DNA from 4 places in the Bradyrhizobium sp. USDA 327 genome. Region 3 is predicted to be linked to each of the others. Evidence: predicted binding sites of a transcription regulator. Region 3 holds the regulator's gene; each other region holds the start of a gene.
What was found. Region 3 encodes PhoB, which activates phosphate uptake and scavenging genes when phosphate is short. Its sites were predicted from a motif close to TGTCATNNANCTGTCAT; they were not measured.
Positions count from the first base shown of each region.

Region 1: the regulator PhoB is predicted to act here: its motif matches at 2,289-2,305, upstream of ABIA42_RS08185 (Orn/Lys/Arg decarboxylase N-terminal domain-containing protein).
Region 2: the regulator PhoB is predicted to act here: its motif matches at 1,345-1,361, upstream of ABIA42_RS11165 (DUF47 domain-containing protein).
Region 4: the regulator PhoB is predicted to act here: its motif matches at 2,101-2,117, upstream of ABIA42_RS17095 (ExeM/NucH family extracellular endonuclease).

Region 1 is NZ_JBGCCW010000001.1:1,818,358-1,822,574, forward strand. It holds gene ABIA42_RS08185 (Orn/Lys/Arg decarboxylase N-terminal domain-containing protein) at 1-2,244, opposite strand, end outside; gene ABIA42_RS08190 (hypothetical protein) at 2,353-2,502, opposite strand; gene ABIA42_RS08195 ((2Fe-2S)-binding protein) at 2,432-2,842, opposite strand; gene ABIA42_RS08200 (Lrp/AsnC family transcriptional regulator) at 2,982-3,461, opposite strand; gene ald (alanine dehydrogenase) at 3,606-4,217, shown strand, end outside.
Region 2 is NZ_JBGCCW010000001.1:2,476,783-2,480,999, forward strand. It holds gene ABIA42_RS11155 (branched-chain amino acid ABC transporter permease) at 1-277, shown strand, start outside; gene ABIA42_RS11160 (branched-chain amino acid ABC transporter permease) at 279-1,247, shown strand; gene ABIA42_RS11165 (DUF47 domain-containing protein) at 1,404-2,048, shown strand; gene ABIA42_RS11170 (inorganic phosphate transporter) at 2,061-3,068, shown strand; gene sugE (quaternary ammonium compound efflux SMR transporter SugE) at 3,061-3,375, opposite strand; gene ABIA42_RS11180 (peptide chain release factor 3) at 3,533-4,217, shown strand, end outside.
Region 3 is NZ_JBGCCW010000001.1:7,580,285-7,584,501, forward strand. It holds gene pstA (phosphate ABC transporter permease PstA) at 1-358, shown strand, start outside; gene pstB (phosphate ABC transporter ATP-binding protein PstB) at 355-1,176, shown strand; gene phoU (phosphate signaling complex protein PhoU) at 1,188-1,904, shown strand; gene phoB (phosphate regulon transcriptional regulator PhoB) at 1,937-2,644, shown strand; gene ABIA42_RS35720 (GcrA family cell cycle regulator) at 2,879-3,391, opposite strand; gene ABIA42_RS35725 (aspartate aminotransferase family protein) at 3,850-4,217, shown strand, end outside.
Region 4 is NZ_JBGCCW010000001.1:3,710,341-3,714,557, reverse strand. It holds gene ABIA42_RS17100 (type I secretion system permease/ATPase) at 1-1,755, opposite strand, end outside; gene ABIA42_RS17095 (ExeM/NucH family extracellular endonuclease) at 2,242-4,217, shown strand, end outside.

The sequences.
Region 1 (4,217 bases), 5.8 Mb from region 3:
CATCTTGAGATAATCGATCATGGGTTTGGCCCGCTCCGTCAGCCGCTCGCCGGGCACGATGGTGGCGATGCCGGGCGGATAGACCACGAAGGGTGTGGTGGCGATGCGGCCGGCGATCGCCTCGATCGGCAGATAGTCGACATCGTTGCGGAACAGATAGCGCGCGGCATCGCGGGGCGACATCGCGATCTCGGGCATGTGCTCGGGCATGAACTGCCGAGCTTGGAGCGCACTGACGTCGGCGGCGCGGAAGAAGCGGTGCATCTCGCCGCAGAGATCGCGCAGACGCACGCCTGCGTAGCGCGTCCGTCGCCGCTGATGGAATTCCGGGATCGCGTCGGCCAGCAGCGCATTGTCGTCATGCAGCCTCTTGAACGCGACGAGGCCGGAGATCAGCGTGCCGGCCTTGCTCGCCTCGACGCCGGGCGTGAGCAGGAAGAGCAGGGAGTTGAGGTCGTTCTTCTCGGGGACGATGCGGTTTTCGCGCAAGTATTGCGCGACGACAGGTGCGGGGATGCCGTGCTCGGCATAGGCGCCGGTCGCACGATCGAATCCGGGGGTGAGCAAGGTCAGCTTGTTCGGATCGGTCATGGCAAAGCCTTCCGCGAGATCGGGAAAGCCGTGCCAGTTGGTGTCCGGAGAGAGCTGCCACAGCGCGGGATTGGTCGCGAGCTCGTCGGTGGAGAGCGTCTCCCAGGCGACGTTGTGGACGGCGCCGGGGCGGCTGACATCGGGAATGGCGACCCGATCGGGAACGAAGGGCTCGAAGAACCAGCGCCGCTCCGGATTTTGCTCCTTCTCCTCGAACTCCCGGCGCATCGCCCGGATCTTCTTGCGCAGCTCGATGCCGAGCCGGATCGTGTCGTCCCACAGCACTTCGCCGGAGCGACCCTTCATCATCTGCGCACCGACGTCGAGCGAGGCGAACAGCGGATAGAAGGGGGACGTCGATGCGTGCTGCATGAAGCTTTCGTTGAAGCGGCGATGCTCGACGCGGCGCTTCTGGCCACGGATGTGACGATCCTTGATGTGGATCTGCGAGGCCTGCGAGAAGCTCGCCAGCTGCTTGTGGGTCGACTGGGTCGCGATGATGCCGGGGGCCTCGGGAGGAAGATTGGCCAGCCCCATGGCGAAGCGGCCGGCATAGAGCGGATGGAATTTCATGAAGCCGGCCCAGGCCTCGTCGAACAGGATGTATTCGCAGAGATGGCCGATGCGCTTCAGGATCATCTCGGCGCTGTGGATCGAGCCGTCATAGGTGCACTGCTCGACCACGGCGACGCGGAACGGACGCTCCTTGCGCCAGGCGTCGCGGTCCCCGACCAGGGGATGGTTGCGGATGGCCTCGCGCAAGGCCTTCTCGTCGAGCATGTCCCAGCGCATCGGGCCGATCAGGCCCCAGGCATTGCGGACGGTCGGGACGTAGATGGGGACGCCGCCACTGATCATCAGCGCGCCGTGATGGGCGGCCTTGTGGTTGTTGCGGTCGAACAGCACGAGGTCACCGTCGGTGACGAGCGCGCCGAGCGCGACCTTGTTCGACGTCGAGGTGCCGTTGAGCACGAAATAGGTCTTTTCGGCGCCGAAGATCTGGGCCGCTTCCTTCTGCGCCTTCAGCGCCGGGCCTTCATGGGTGAGCAGGTCGCCGAGATCGAGCACGGAATTATCGAGGTCGTCACGGAACACGGATTCGCCGAGATGCTCGACGAACACGCGTCCGATCGGGCTGCGGTTGTAGAACACGCCGCCGTTGTGGCCTGGACAGGTCCAGAGCTGGTTGCCTTCCTCGGCATAGTCGACCAGCGCGCCGAAGAATGGGGTCTTCAGCGTCTCGGCATATTGCTTGAGGCGGCTGATCAGGTTCTTGGCAATGAAGGGCGGCGTCTCCTCGGACAGAAAGACATAGCCGTCGATGAAATCGAGCACCTCGACCGGCAGATCCTCGAACCGCTTGCGACGGATCAGGAGGATGATGGGGAAGTCGAGGCCCCGGCGGCGCATCAGATTGATCAGCGCCGAGGTCTTGCCTTCGAGGCCCTTCTTGCCCCAGTCCACCACCATGCAGCCGATCGCCGCATCGGTCTGCACCGCCATCTCGGCATCCTCCAGCTTGCGGGCCCGGACCACCTCGAATCCGGAGCGCTGGATCTCCTCGATGATCTGGTTGAAGCGAACGCCTTCGAGGTCGTCGCTATCGAACATGGGTGCGGCGAACAGGAAATTGAAGCGCTTGAAATAGTCCATGTCGGCTCCCGAGTGTGGCGGAGACACAGCTCTCGGCACATTCGATGACAGCTGGATGACAGGAGCCGAGAACCGCGGGAAGGTTCGAGTACCTGCGGCTTCAGTCCATCAGCTTGTCCAGCGTGATCGGGAAGCGCCGAATGCGCTTGCCGGTGGCATGATAGACGGCGTTCGCAGGCGGGAGATGTCAATCAGCCGGGAGGGCCGTTCGACGTTCTCTTTCATCAGGTCGATCAGGTTGGTGCCGCCGGCAATCAGCTTCGCGCCTGGATCGGCGGCGAGCAGGCGAGTCGATGAAGGCCTGTTGCAGGAGATGCAACGCGCCGTCCTTGGCAAGGCCTTCAATCGTCGTGATCTCAGCGCCATCCTTCATGACGGCGAGGGTCAGGCAGGAGTTGACCCGTCTTCCGTCGATCAGCGCGGTACAGGCGCCGCATTGGCCGTGATCGCAGCCCTTCTTGGTGCCGGTCAACTCCAGGCGGTCACGCAGGGCATCCAGAAACGTGGTCCACGGCACGACCTCGGGTGTGCGCCTTGCGCCATTGACGACGAGGTTGATCGGAATGCGTTCGGGGATCTGATCCGTGATGTCGGCCATGGTCTGTTCCCTGCGGAAAGGCCGAGCTGGGCAGATTGTGGATGTGACGCGAGGATGCATTGCCGCCGCTGGCCAATAGCGCCCAACGGATGACGGGCTGCTTGGTTCCCGACCGGTTCTCCGGTTGGGACGAACGAGGTCAGCGCTTCGTCTCCCCGAACACCACGGTCGGTACCGCGCGGTTGACGATCTCGCGCAGCGCGAAGCTCGATTGCACACGCGCGACGCGGGGCAGGCGGGACAGCTCGGTGCGGTGGATCCGCTCGAAGTCCTGGATGTCGCGCGCGAGCACGATCAGGATGTAGTCGTCGGTGCCCGACATCAGGAAGCAGCGCACGACGGAGGGGCATTTCACCACCTCCGCCTCGAATGCCTTCAGCGCATCGTCGCTCTGGCTCTCCAGCGCGATGCGAACCAGCACGGTGGTGGTGAGGCCGAACTGGGCGAGGTCGAGCGTGGCCTGGTAGCCCTGGATGTAGCCGTCGTCCTCCAGCGCCTTCTGCCGCCGCGCCAGCGCCGTGCTCGACAGGCCGATCTTGTTGGCAAGCTCGGTGTGGCTGGCCCGCGCATTGGTCGTGAGTTCCGCGAGGATCGCGAGGTCTTTCCGGTCGAGGGCCAAGGTTTCGTTTCCAGCGTTAAAGGGCACTTTTGCGCCGGAAACCGGCGCGCGCGTGCCGAACCTAGCGGATATTTGCACGAAACCAAACGGGCGCCGTCGCTACGATGAATGAGTGGAATCAGTGCGTTGGCAAGGGAGCCCGGGATGCGTGTCGGTGTGCCCAAGGAAATCAAGGTGCAGGAATATCGCGTCGGGCTCACCCCGGGCGCCGTCCGCGAGTATGTCGCCGCCGGGCACCAGGTGACGGTCGAGACCGGCGCCGGCAGTGGCATCGGCGCGCCCGATGAGACGTATCGGCGGGCAGGGGCGTCCATTGCCGAGACCGCCCGCGAGATCTTTGCCAGGTCCGAGATGATCGTGAAGGTCAAGGAGCCGCAAAAGAGCGAATGGGTCCAGCTCCGCGAGAGCCAGATCCTGTTTACTTATCTTCATCTTGCGCCGGATCCGGAGCAGGCCAAGGGCCTGATCGACTCCGGCTGCACCGCGATCGCCTATGAGACCGTCACCGATGCGAGCGGTCACCTCCCGCTGCTCGCCCCGATGAGCGAAGTCGCCGGCCGCCTCGCCATCGAGGCCGCCGGCGCCGCGCTCAAGCGCTCGGCCGGCGGCCGCGGCTTGCTCCTGGGCGGCGTGCCGGGCGTGCAGCCGGCGCGCGTCGTCGTGCTCGGCGGCGGCGTGGTCGGAACGCAGGCTGCGCGCATGGCCGCCGGCCTCGGTGCCGAAGTCACCGTGATCGACCGCTCGATTCCGCGCTTG
Region 2 (4,217 bases), 5.1 Mb from region 3:
CGGCGTCGGCCTTGCCGCACTCGCCGGCGTGCTCTCGGCGCCGATCAACCAGGTGCGGCCGCTGATGGGCGCCGACCTCATCATCGTGGTGTTCGCGGTGGTCGTGATCGGCGGCATGGGATCGATCATGGGCTCCATCATCACCGGCTTCGCGCTCGGTGTGATCGAGGGCCTGACCAAGTATTTCTACCCCGAGGCCTCCAACACCGTCGTGTTCGTGCTGATGGTGCTGGTGCTCTTGGTGAAGCCAACGGGATTGACGGGAAGGGCGGCCTGAGATGACAACCCTGACGGACGACACGCTGCCGGTGACCCCTCGCGCGATGCGCGACGAGATGATCGTGTTCGTGCTGATGGCGCTGCTGCTGGCGGCCGTGCCGTTCACCGGCGTCTATCCCTTCTTCGTGATGCAGGCGCTGTGCTTTGCGCTGCTCGCCTGCGCCTTCAATCTGCTGATCGGCTACGGCGGCCTGCTGTCCTTCGGCCACGCGATGTTCCTGGGCACGGCGGGCTATTGCAGCGCGCATGCGCTGAAGGTGTGGGCGCTGCCGCCGGAGCTCGGCATCCTCGTCGGCATCGCTGCGGCGTTCGTGCTCTCGATCATCACCGGCTACATCTCGATCCGCCGCCAGGGCATCTATTTCTCGATGATCACGCTGGCGCTGTCGCAGCTTCTGTACTTCATCTATCTCCAGGCTCCATTCACCCACGGCGAGGACGGTATCCAGGGCATCCCGCAGGGGCACATGTTCGGCATCTTCGATCTCTCCAAGCCGACGGTGCTCTATTACGTCGTGCTGGTGGGCTTCCTTGCCGGCTTCCTCCTGATCTTCCGCATCATCAACTCGCCGTTCGGCGAGGTGCTGAAGGCGATCCGCGAGAACGAGCCGCGGGCGATCTCGCTCGGCTACCGCACCGACCAGTACAAGTTCCTGGCCTTCGTCCTGTCGGGCACGCTTGCCGGCTTTGCCGGTGCGCTGAAAGTGTTCGTGGCGCAAAACGCCTCGCTCACCGACGTGCACTGGTCGATGTCGGGCGAGGTCGTGCTGATGACGCTGGTCGGTGGTCTCGGGACCATTTTCGGTCCCGTGGTCGGCGCCTTCGTCATCATCGCCATGCAGCAATATCTAGCGGGCTTCGGCCAGTGGGTGACGGTGATCCAGGGCGCGATCTTCGTGATCTGCGTGCTCACCTTCCGCCGCGGCGTCATCGGTGAAATCGCGCATTACTTCCGCCGGTCACTCTAAGCGATTGATCTTGCATCAATTTCATTGGTGCATGAAAGCGGTGGATGATCCGGCTCCGCGGGCGTGAGATGACACGCGCGCGGATCGAAAATGGTCTATGACAGTTTCATGACAGCCCCTCCGGGCCTGACCATTTCCAACCGGTAGCCTATTCCCATGATGCGTTGGTTTCGTGCGTTCCTGCCCAAGGAAGAACGGTTCTTCGATCTGTTCGACCGGCATGCCCAGACGGTGATCCAGGGCGCGATCGCGCTCCAGGGCATGCTCAATGGGGGCGAGGAGACGCCGGTCTATTGCCAGCGCGTCAACCAGTTCGAGAACGACGCCGACAACATCACCCGTGAGGTGCTGACGGCGGTGCGCCGCACCTTCATCACCCCGTTCGACCGCGGCGATATCAAGAACCTCATCACGTCGCTGGACGATGCCATCGACCAGATGCAGCAGACGGCCAAGGCGGTCATGCTGTTCGAGGTCCGCACTTTCGAGCCTCCCATGCGCGAGATCGGCGGGCTCCTGATCGAATGCGCCAATCTGGTCGGGCGTGCGCTGCCGCTGATGCAATCGATCGGCCCGAACGTCGCCATGCTGACCGCCATCACCGAAGAGCTCGGCAAGCTGGAGGGCCGGGTCGACGATCTCCACGACATCGGCATGAAGGAGCTGTTCCTGAAGCATCGCGACGGCAATGCCATGGACTTCATCGTCGGCGTCGAGATCTACGACCACCTCGAAAAGGTGGCTGATCGCTTCGACGACGTCGCGAACGAGATCAACAGCATCGTCATCGAGCAAGTGTAGGGCAGGGCCGCCGTGGATGCCGCGTTGGGTCTTCCCATCCTGGTCGGCTTGATCGCCGTCGCGCTGCTGTTCGACTTCCTGAACGGCCTGCACGACGCCGCCAATTCGATCGCGACCATCGTCTCGACCCGCGTGCTGCGGCCGCAATTCGCGGTGTTCTGGGCCGCCTTCTTCAATTTCATCGCCTTCATGGTGTTCGGACTGCACGTCGCGCAGACCATCGGCACCGGCATCATCGATCCCGCGGTCGTCGACGCCCAGGTGATCTTCGCAGCGCTCGTCGGCGCGATCGTCTGGAACCTCGTGACCTGGGCGCTCGGCATCCCGTCCTCGTCGTCGCACGCGTTGATCGGCGGCCTCGTCGGCGGTGGCATGGCCAAGGCGGGGATTTCGGCCGCAGTATGGAGCGGCCTGTCCAAGACGGTGCTGGCAATCGTGCTGTCGCCGCTGGTCGGTTTCCTGCTCGCAACGATGCTGGTGGCGATCGTGTCCTGGGCCTCGGTGCGCTCGACGCCGTTCGCGGTCGATCGCGCCTTTCGCATCCTGCAATTCGCCTCCGCCTCGCTCTACTCGCTCGGCCATGGCGGCAACGACGCGCAGAAGACCATGGGCATCATCGCGGTGCTGCTGTATTCGCAGGGTCATCTCGGCGGCGAGTTCTCGGTGCCGTTCTGGGTGGTTCTGTCCTGCCAGGCGGCGATGGCGCTTGGCACGCTGATGGGCGGCTGGCGCATCGTCCGCACCATGGGCCTGCGCATCACGAAATTGACGCCTATGCAGGGCTTTTGCGCCGAAACGGGGGGCGCCGCGACCCTGTTCATGGCGACCTATCTCGGAGTTCCCGTCTCGACCACCCACACCATCACCGGTGCCATCGTCGGCGTCGGCGCTGCCCGCCGCGTCTCGGCGGTGCGCTGGAACGTCGCAAGCTCGATCGTCTATGCCTGGGTGATCACGATCCCGGCCTCGGCCATCGTCGCGGCGCTGACCTGGTGGCTGGTCGAGATCTTCGTCAAGTGACGAGCTTCAGTCCGGCAATCCCGGCGACGATCAGGGCGATGCTGGCAAGGCGTAAGGCCGTTGCCGGCTCGCCGAACAGGACGATGCCGAGCGTCGCAGTGCCCACCGCGCCGATGCCGGTCCAGACCGCATAGGCGGTTCCGACCGGGAGCGATTTGAGCGCAAGTCCAAGCAGGATGACGCTGCCGGCCATGGCCGCCAGGGTGATCACCGACGGCACAAGCCTGGTAAAACCCTCAGTGTATTTCAGGCCAATCGCCCAGGTGATCTCGAGAAGACCGGCGACGAACAGGATGCTCCAGGCCATGACGACCCTCCATTCAAGGCAGGGTCGTCCCCGCGGCTGAGGTGCTGAGAAACGGAAGGCCGTCCTTCCCGAAAGCCGATATGGGGCTGGCCGAATGGCTCCGCAATCACCAAATGAGGCTTGATCAGGCCCGTTTTCCCTGCCACACGCTCCCGCCATGTCCGACATCGCCATCACCACAGCCGAATCGCCGGCCCGTTCCCCGCTTGCCGCTGAAGTGGCGCGGCGGCGGACCTTTGCGATCATCTCCCACCCTGACGCCGGCAAGACCACTCTGACCGAGAAGCTGCTGCTGTTCGGCGGCGCCATCAATCTCGCTGGCCAGGTCAAGGCCAAGGGCGAGCGCCGCAATACGCGTTCCGACTGGATGAAGATCGAGCGCGAACGCGGCATCTCGGTCGTGACCTCGGTGATGACCTTCGAGTTCGAAGGCCTCGTGTTCAACCTCCTGGACACGCCGGGCCACGAGGACTTTTCGGAAGACACCTATCGCACGCTCACCGCGGTCGATTCCGCCGTGATGGTGATCGACGCCGCCAAGGGCATCGAGGCGCGCACCCGGAAGCTGTTCGAGGTGTGTCGCCTGCGCGACATTCCGATCATTACCTTCATCAACAAGATGGACCGCGAGAGCCGCGACGTTTTCGAGCTGCTCGACGAGATCGAGAAGACGCTGGCGCTCGACACCACGCCGATGACCTGGCCGGTCGGCCGCGGCCGCGACTTCCTCGGTACCTATGACGTCGTCAATGGCGGCGTGCGCCTGCTCGAAGGCGGCGGCGCCAAGACCGGTGCGGCGCAGCAGATCGAGATTGAGGAGCTGGCCAAGCTCAACGCCAATC
Region 3 (4,217 bases):
GGTGCCGAACCCGCTGCGTGAGGCGGCCTCCGCGCTCGGGCTGCCGCGCTCGCTGGTGATCAAGCGCATCGCCTACCGTGCGGCGCGCTCGGGCCTCATCACCGGCGTGCTGCTGGCCACTGCTCGCGTCGCGGGCGAGACCGCGCCGCTGCTGTTCACCGCGCTGTCGAACCAATTCTTCAGCCTCGGCCTGGACAAGACGATGGCCAACCTGCCGGTGACCATCAACAACTTCGTGCAGAGCCCCTACGCCTACTGGAAGCAACTCGCCTGGAGCGGTGCGCTGCTGATCACCCTGACTGTGCTTGCCCTGAACATTGGCGCCCGCATCCTTGGTGCCGAGAGGACCGCAAAATGAGTGAAATGTCTGTTTCCGTAAGCGCGCCGACCGTTCACCCCGGCTCGCAGCCGCTGCCCGAGGCGCCTGCCAAGGTCACGGCGCGCAACCTCAATTTCTACTACGGTGAGCATCATGCGCTGAAGAACATCAATCTGGCGCTCGGCACCAATCGCGTCACGGCCTTCATCGGCCCGTCCGGCTGCGGCAAGTCGACCCTGCTGCGTATCTTCAACCGGATGTACGACCTCTACCCGGGCCAGCGCGCCACCGGCCAGCTCATGCTCGACCACACCAACATGCTCGACCCCAAGCTCGACCTCAATCTGCTGCGCGCGCGGGTCGGGATGGTGTTCCAGAAGCCGACCCCGTTCCCGATGACGATCTACGAGAACATCGCCTTCGGGATCCGCCTCTACGAGAAGATCTCGAAATCGGAGATGGACGATCGCGTGGAGAAGGCGCTGCGCGGCGGCGCGCTGTGGAACGAGGTCAAGGACAAGCTCAATGCCTCCGGCCTGTCGCTCTCCGGCGGCCAGCAGCAGCGCCTCTGCATTGCCCGTACCGTCGCGGTGCGGCCCGAGGTGATCCTGTTCGACGAGCCCTGCTCGGCGCTCGACCCGATCTCGACCGCCAAGGTCGAGGAGCTGATCCAGGAATTGTCCGAGAACTACACGATCGCGATCGTCACCCACAACATGCAGCAGGCGGCCCGCGTCTCCGACAAGACCGCCTTCATGTATCTCGGCGAGCTGATCGAGTTCGACGACACCAGCAAGATCTTCACGTCGCCGACCGACCGGCGCACGCAGGATTACATCACCGGCCGGTTCGGCTGAGGAGACGGAACATGGGTTCTGAACATACCGCAAAGGCTTTCGATACCGACCTCCAGGAACTCACCCGCCTGGTCGCCGAGATGGGCGGCATCGCCGAGCGCATGATCGTCGATTCCGTCGACGCGCTGATCCGCCGCGACGTCGCGCTCGGTCAACGCGTCGTCGCCACCGACGCCGAACTCGACACGCTGCAGAAGCGCATCGAGGAGCGCGCCGTGCTCACCATCGCCCGCCGCCAGCCGATGGCCGTTGATCTGCGCGAGATCGTCGGGGCCATGCGCGTCGCGACCGATCTCGAGCGCATCGGCGATCTCGCCAAGAACATGGGCAAGCGCGTCGCAGCGCTGGAGACGGATTTTCATCCGCTGAAACTGTTCCGCGGCCTGGAACACATGACCGACCTCGTACAGCAGCAGGTCAAGTCGGTGCTGGACGCCTATGCCGCGCACGATCTGCCGGCAGCGATGGCGGTGTGGAAGGGCGACGAGGAAGTCGATGCCATCTGCACCTCGCTGTTCCGCGAACTCCTCACCTACATGATGGAGGATCCGCGCAACATCTCGTTCTGCATCCATTTGATGTTCTGTGCCAAGAACATCGAGCGGATCGGCGACCACGCCACCAACATCGCCGAGACCGTATTCTACATGATCGAGGGTCAGGCGATCACCGACAAGCGGCCGAAGGGCGACATGACGACCTTCGCCACGACGGTGCCGAATACCTAAACGGTGCCGAATACCCAAGGAGCGACGACAACATGGGCGCACGCATTATGGTGGTTGAGGACGAGGAAGCTCTCACCGAGCTTCTTCGCTACAACCTCGAAGGCGACGGCTATGACGTTGAGACGGTGATGCGCGGCGATGATGCCGACACCCGCCTCAAGGAGCACATTCCCGATCTGATCGTGCTCGACTGGATGCTGCCGGGCCTGTCGGGCATCGAGCTGTGCCGGCGGCTGCGCACCCGTCCCGAAACCAAGCAGCTTCCGATCATCATGCTGACCGCGCGCGGCGAAGAAAGCGAGCGGGTGCGGGGACTTGCGACCGGTGCCGACGACTACATCGTCAAGCCGTTCTCGGTGCCGGAGCTGCTGGCGCGCGTGAAGGGCCTGCTCAGGCGCGCCAGCCCCGAGCGGCTCGCCACCGTGCTCGCCTATGGCGACATCGAGCTCGACCGCGACAAGCGCCGCGTGGCGCGTTCGGGCCGGCCGATTGATCTCGGCCCGACCGAATATCGTCTGCTGGAGTTCTTCCTGGAGCATCCCGGCCGCGTGTTCTCGCGCGAGCAGCTGCTCGATAGCGTCTGGGGCCGCGACATCTACATCGACGAGCGCACTGTCGACGTCCACATCGGCCGCCTGCGCAAGCTGCTCAATCTCGGCCGGGAGCAGGATCCGATCCGCACCGTGCGTGGCGCCGGCTATGCGCTGGACGATCGGTTCGCGAAGGCGGAGCAGACCTGAGTTTTGTGGATGTCGAATTAGCGAGCCGCGGCAACAATCTTGGCCGTCATCCCGGGGCGCGCGTAGCGCGAGCCCGGGATCCATAACCACAAGACGTGGTTTGGCGAAGACTCGCAGTAGCCATCTCGCGCAATCACTGCGCCCTGTGGTTATGGATCCCCGCCTCCGCGGGGATGACACCGAGTAAGTCGAGCCGTCATCGTGTGACGGCTGCAGTCAGCTAAATCCGCAAACTCACCGCGTGCCCGGCTTCGCCGGCGCGCGCCGGCGATCCGCTGCGGGTTGATACGCCACGCGCGAATGCTGGGCGCAATAGGGCAGGCCGGAGAGCGCCTTGCCGCCGCAGAAGAAGAAATCCGGGCTCGAGGGATCTCCGACCGGCCAGTGGCAGGTCGCCTCGTTCAGCTCCAGCAGCGACAGCCGCTGGTTCATCGGCACCACATTGTCGTAGGTGACGGGTTCGGCCTCCACCTCGACCTCGAAGGCCTGCGCCAGCGCGGTGTTGCCGCGGGCAACGGGGCGGGTCACCCGCATCATGTGCTGCGCGGGCCGCGCCTTGCGCGGCCGGGGCGCTGCCGACGAAGGGCTCTTGGCGCGGCCGGACAGGCCGAGCCGGTGCACTTTGCCGATCACGGCATTGCGGGTCACATTGCCGAGCTCCGCCGCGATCTGGCTGGCCGAAAGTCCGGCCTCCCAAAGCTTCTTCAGCTGCTCGACGCGATCATCGGACCAGGTCAAAACCGTCATTGCACCCTTTCCCTCGCTGCGCGCCTACCATCCTGGGGCCTTCGCAGCGATTGCCTAAGCCTTGAAAAACCCGTGCGGCCAGAATCCCTTAAGGCTCGCCGGGCGCGCTCAAGACGCCCGAACGTTTACGCCGGTACATGAGGACTTAAGGGATCAGAACTGCTGCACGAGATGTCGTATCTGACAGTCCAAACGCTACAATATGGCGTGACTCCCGCGCAAGAGTCCGCCGACTCGCGTCCACATGTTCCGTGGTGAAAATCCCGCGAAATCGGCACCGCAAGACTACGGATTCAGCGTTTCGCGGGGCTTTCCGGGCGGCATTGACACCCGTCTTGCCAGGCATAAGATAGTCCTACGTGCCGCCCTTAAAAGGCGGCACGTTTCGTTTTCCGGGCCGGTCAATGGTGCGTTGCGTAATGCGCGCGTCACACCGTCCGCAACATTCAAGTGACGTCATGACGAACAGCGCCGCGCCGCATTTGCTCCCCGTTTTCGCCAGGGCCGACCTCGGTTTCGAGCGCGGCGAAGGCTGCTGGCTGATCGCAACCAATGGGGATCGCTATCTCGATTTCACCTCCGGCGTGGCGGTGAATGCGCTCGGCCATGCGCATCCCACTCTGGTCAAGGCGTTGCAGGAGCAGGCGACGAAGCTCTGGCACATGTCGAACCTGTTCCAGAGCCCGGACGGCGAGAAGCTCGCGGCGCGTCTGTGCAATGAGAGTTTTGCGGACTTCGTGTTCTTCTGCAATTCCGGCGCCGAGGCGCTGGAAGGCGTGATCAAGCTGGTGCGCCACCATCACTTCTCCAAGGGGCATCCTGAGCG
Region 4 (4,217 bases), 3.9 Mb from region 3:
CGAGCGCGCATCGGGCACCGCCTGCAGCGCCGCTCCGCCCGGCGCCGGATGAGCGGCGAGCGATTTGCGCAGCACTTCGTCCTTCGGGCCGAACGCCTGCACCTGGCCGGTCGCCAGCGTCAGCACGAGATCGACCGCGGCGAGCGCCGCCGGTCGATGCGCGATGATGATGGCAATGCCGCCGCGAGCCCGGACGCGCCGGATGGCGTCGGTCAGCGCGGCATCGCCTTCGGCATCCAGACTGGCGTTCGGCTCGTCGAGCACCACCATGAACGGATCCTTGTAGAGCGCGCGCGCCAACGCGATCCGCTGCCGCTGGCCGCCCGACAGGGTGGCGCCGGCTTCGCCGATCCGCATCTCGAATCCCTTCGGCAGCTTCAGGATCATCTCATAGGCGCCGGCGGCCTTCGCCGCGGCGATCACCGCCGCCTCGTCGATCTCCGGGTCGAAGCGTGCGATGTTCTCCGCCACCGTTCCGTCGAACAATTCGACGTCCTGCGGCAGATAGCCGATCATGCCGCCACGAATTTCTGCCGGCCACTGGTCGAGGGTGGCGCCATCAAGGCGGATCTCGCCGCGTGCGATCGGCCAGATCCCGACCAGCGCCCGCGCCAGCGTCGATTTGCCGGCGGCTGACGGGCCAATGATGCCGACCGCCTGTCCGGCTTCAAGTGCGAACGACGCGTTGTGCACGATCGCGGTGGTGCCGGCGGGGGCGGCGATCGTTACCTGCTCGACCGTGAGCCGATGGACGGCGCGTTCGGGCGCGACGTCCGGATTCGGGGCGTCGCCGTCGCGCAGGGCGGCGCGGAGCCGTTGGCCCGCCTGTCGCGCGCCGAGGAACGGACGCCAGATGGAGATCGCCAGTTCCACCGGCGCGAGCGCGCGGCTGCCCATGATCGACGCGGCGATCATCACGCCGCCGCTGGCCTGCCCCTCGATCACCAGATAGGCGCCGAGGCCGAGCAGCGCCGATTGCAGCATGAAGCGCAGCGTCTTCGACAACCCGCCGAGCGATCCGGCGATATCGGCGTTGCGCTGCTGGGCGGCGACGAGATCGTCGTTGGCGGCCCCGATCCGGTCGATCAACCGCTGCTCCATCCCCAGCGCGGCCACGATTTCGGCGTTGCGCCGACCGGCTTCAAGCTGGACGCCGCGGATTGCGCCGGCACGTGACGCGTCCCGGGTCGGCGCCCGCGTCAGCACCTCGGTGAGCAGCGCGATCCCGAACAGCAGCACCGCGCCCGCGACCAGCGTCCAGCCGAGATAAGGATGCAAGAGAAAGCAGCCGGCGAGATACAGCGGCATCCACGGCAAGTCGAACAAGGTCGTCGGGCCGAGCCCGGACAGGAACGACCGGACCGAGTCCAGATCATGTGACAATTGCAGGCCGCGATTCGCGCCGCCGCCGCGTAGCGGCCCGCGCAGGATGTTGCAGACGACCGGTTGCCACAGCGCGGCGTGAAGTGCCGATCCGATCCGGGTCAGAATGCGCTGACGCAGCAGGTCGAACAGCCCTTGCATCGCATACGCCGCCGCCACCGCGATCGACAGCGCGATCAAGGTCGGAATGCTGTGCGATGGAATGACCCGATCGTACACCTGCAGCATGTAGATCGAGCCGGTGAGCATCAGCAGATTGAGCACCGCCGAGAACAGTCCCACCGTCAGAAAGGCCGTTCTGCAGGAGGCGATCGCGGCCGAGGCGAGATCGCCGGACGCGGGAATCGACGCGGAGGACGTTGTTGCGGTCATGTTACTCAATTCAAAACGACGTCGAACGTCACGGTCGGATGGGGTCGGCGTTCGTTAGCGAGGTTCAACGTCAGGCGCATGACAAAGCGGCGCGTGCGCGAAAACGCGGGCCGGCGGCAACGAGGCCGCGATACCCTGCGACGAAACGCCGCCTGTTCGGATGTTGGGCCGCGCCGGCCAGCAATCGAAACCGGGCGTGGCTGCCCGTCGCGGCGGGCCGATCAAGCTGTAACGCGATGAGTCATTGGCGATTGCTACCGGCCGAGAGGTCGAACGCGCCGTAGTTGGTTCGCTCGGCCTTCGCAGGACCTTTCGGGTCGTGACTTCACCGGCCCGTTAAGAAGCAGTCACCGATCTGTTGTCGTCGGCGTTCTAGAAACGCGCATTAACGATCCGTTAACCATCGGCCGTCTGGACCGCGCCCTTACGCATGCCGTGAGGCGGTGATCCGCGACGTCTTCATCTCAAGCGCTGGAGTGGCGATACATGTCGACGACCCCTCATGTCCTGGCGAATGGCGATTTCCTGCAGGACTGGTCCAATACCGGCCTTATCACGACCAACGATGACTGGTCGGGGGTCGCATCGATCGTCGGCTATCTCGGCAACGATGTCGTTTCGGCCACCGGGGTGGACGCGCGTACGGCTACCGGATCGTCGTCAGGAGATGCCGACGTCGTCGCCAACCAGACCAACACCGCCATCACCAACGGCGGTGTGGCCGAATTCCAGATCGCCGACCCGACGGTGGCGCTGAACGGCTCAAACAGTGCGGATGCCCCCAGCCTCGTGATCCATCTCGACGCCACCGGCCGCAAAGATGTCCGGCTGAGCTTCAACGCACGCGACCTCGACGCCAGCACGGACGACTCGGCGCAGCAGATCAACGTGCAGTACCGGCTCGGTTCGAGCGGGGCGTGGACCAACGTTCCGAGCGGTTACGCCGCCGACGTCACCACCGGCGGTGCCGCGACCCAGGTGACGCCGTTCGATCTGCTGCTGCCCGCCGCCGTCGACGGCCGCAACGACATCCAGGTTCGCATTCTCACCACCAACGCCGTCGGCAATGACGAGTGGGTCGGCATCGACGACATCCGCGTCACCAGTTCGTCCGAATCGTCGATCGAAGTTCATCACGTCGCCTTCGCGCCGGATTCGCTCACGGTGTCGCATGACGAAGGTAACAGCGGCCCGACCGTCTATCAGTTCACCGTCGAGCGCAGCGGCGGCACCACGGGCGACGTCGCGTTCTCGGGAACGATCGCTTCGGCGCAGACCGATGCGGCGGACTACGTCGGCGGCAAACCGGTCAGCTTCAGCGGCAGCATCGCGGCGGGAGAGACCTCCGCGGTCGTGACCGTTACCGTCGCCGGCGACATCGACAATGAGGCGAACGAGAGCTTCACACTGACGCTGCAGGACGTTTCCAATTCGGTGGCCGTGACCACCACGATCGGCAGCGCCGCGACGGCGACCGGCACCATCGTCAACGACGACGTCGGCATTACCAAGATCAGCGCGATTCAGGGCAGCGGGGCCGGCAGCGCCATGGTCGGTCAGACTGTGACCGTCGAAGCCATCGTGGTCGGCGACTTCCAGAACGGCGATGCCGACGCCAACCGCAATCTCAACGGCTTCTATCTCCAGGAGGAGACCACCGATTCCGACGGCAACGTGCTGACCTCCGAGGCGATATTCGTCTACGGCGGCGCCACCGACGTCCAGATCGGCGACCGGGTCCGCGTCACCGGCTCGATCAGCGAATATTTCGGTCTGACCGAGCTCACCGCCAGCAACATTTCGGTCGTCCAGGCCGGCGCGGTGGCCGACGTCGACACGATGGCGGTGCAGATCGACCTGTCGTCGATGGGCACCACGCTGAGCCAGGACGGCGACTACCAGCCCGATCTTGAAGCCTATGAAGGCATGCTGGTCACGATTCCGCAGACCCTGACCGTCACCGAGCAGTACAATCTCGACCGGTTCAACGAGATCAAGCTGGTGGCGGGCGAACGGCCCGAACAGTTCACGCAGGAGAACGCGCCCGACGCCGCCGCCTACCAGGCGTATCTGGCCGAGCTCGGTGCTCGCACCATCACCTATGACGATGGCCTGAACGTCCAGAACGCCGCGATCAACAACCTCGACGGCTTCGATCCGAACGACAACCCGTCCGCCGCGCCGAACTACGGCACCGCCGACGCGGTCCGGATGGGTGACACCGTCACCGGCCTGACTGGCGTGCTCGACTATCAATGGGCCGGCAACTCCGCCTCGGGGGCGACCTGGCGGATCCGCTCGGTCGAGGATGGCGCCAACACCTTCGGAGCCGGCGACAATCCGCGCACCGATGCGCCGGAAGACGTCGGCGGCCGCCTGAAGGTGGCGAGCTTCAACGTGCTGAACTACTTCACTACGCTGGACAATGGCGGCACCACCGCGATCGGCGAAGCGCCGCGCGG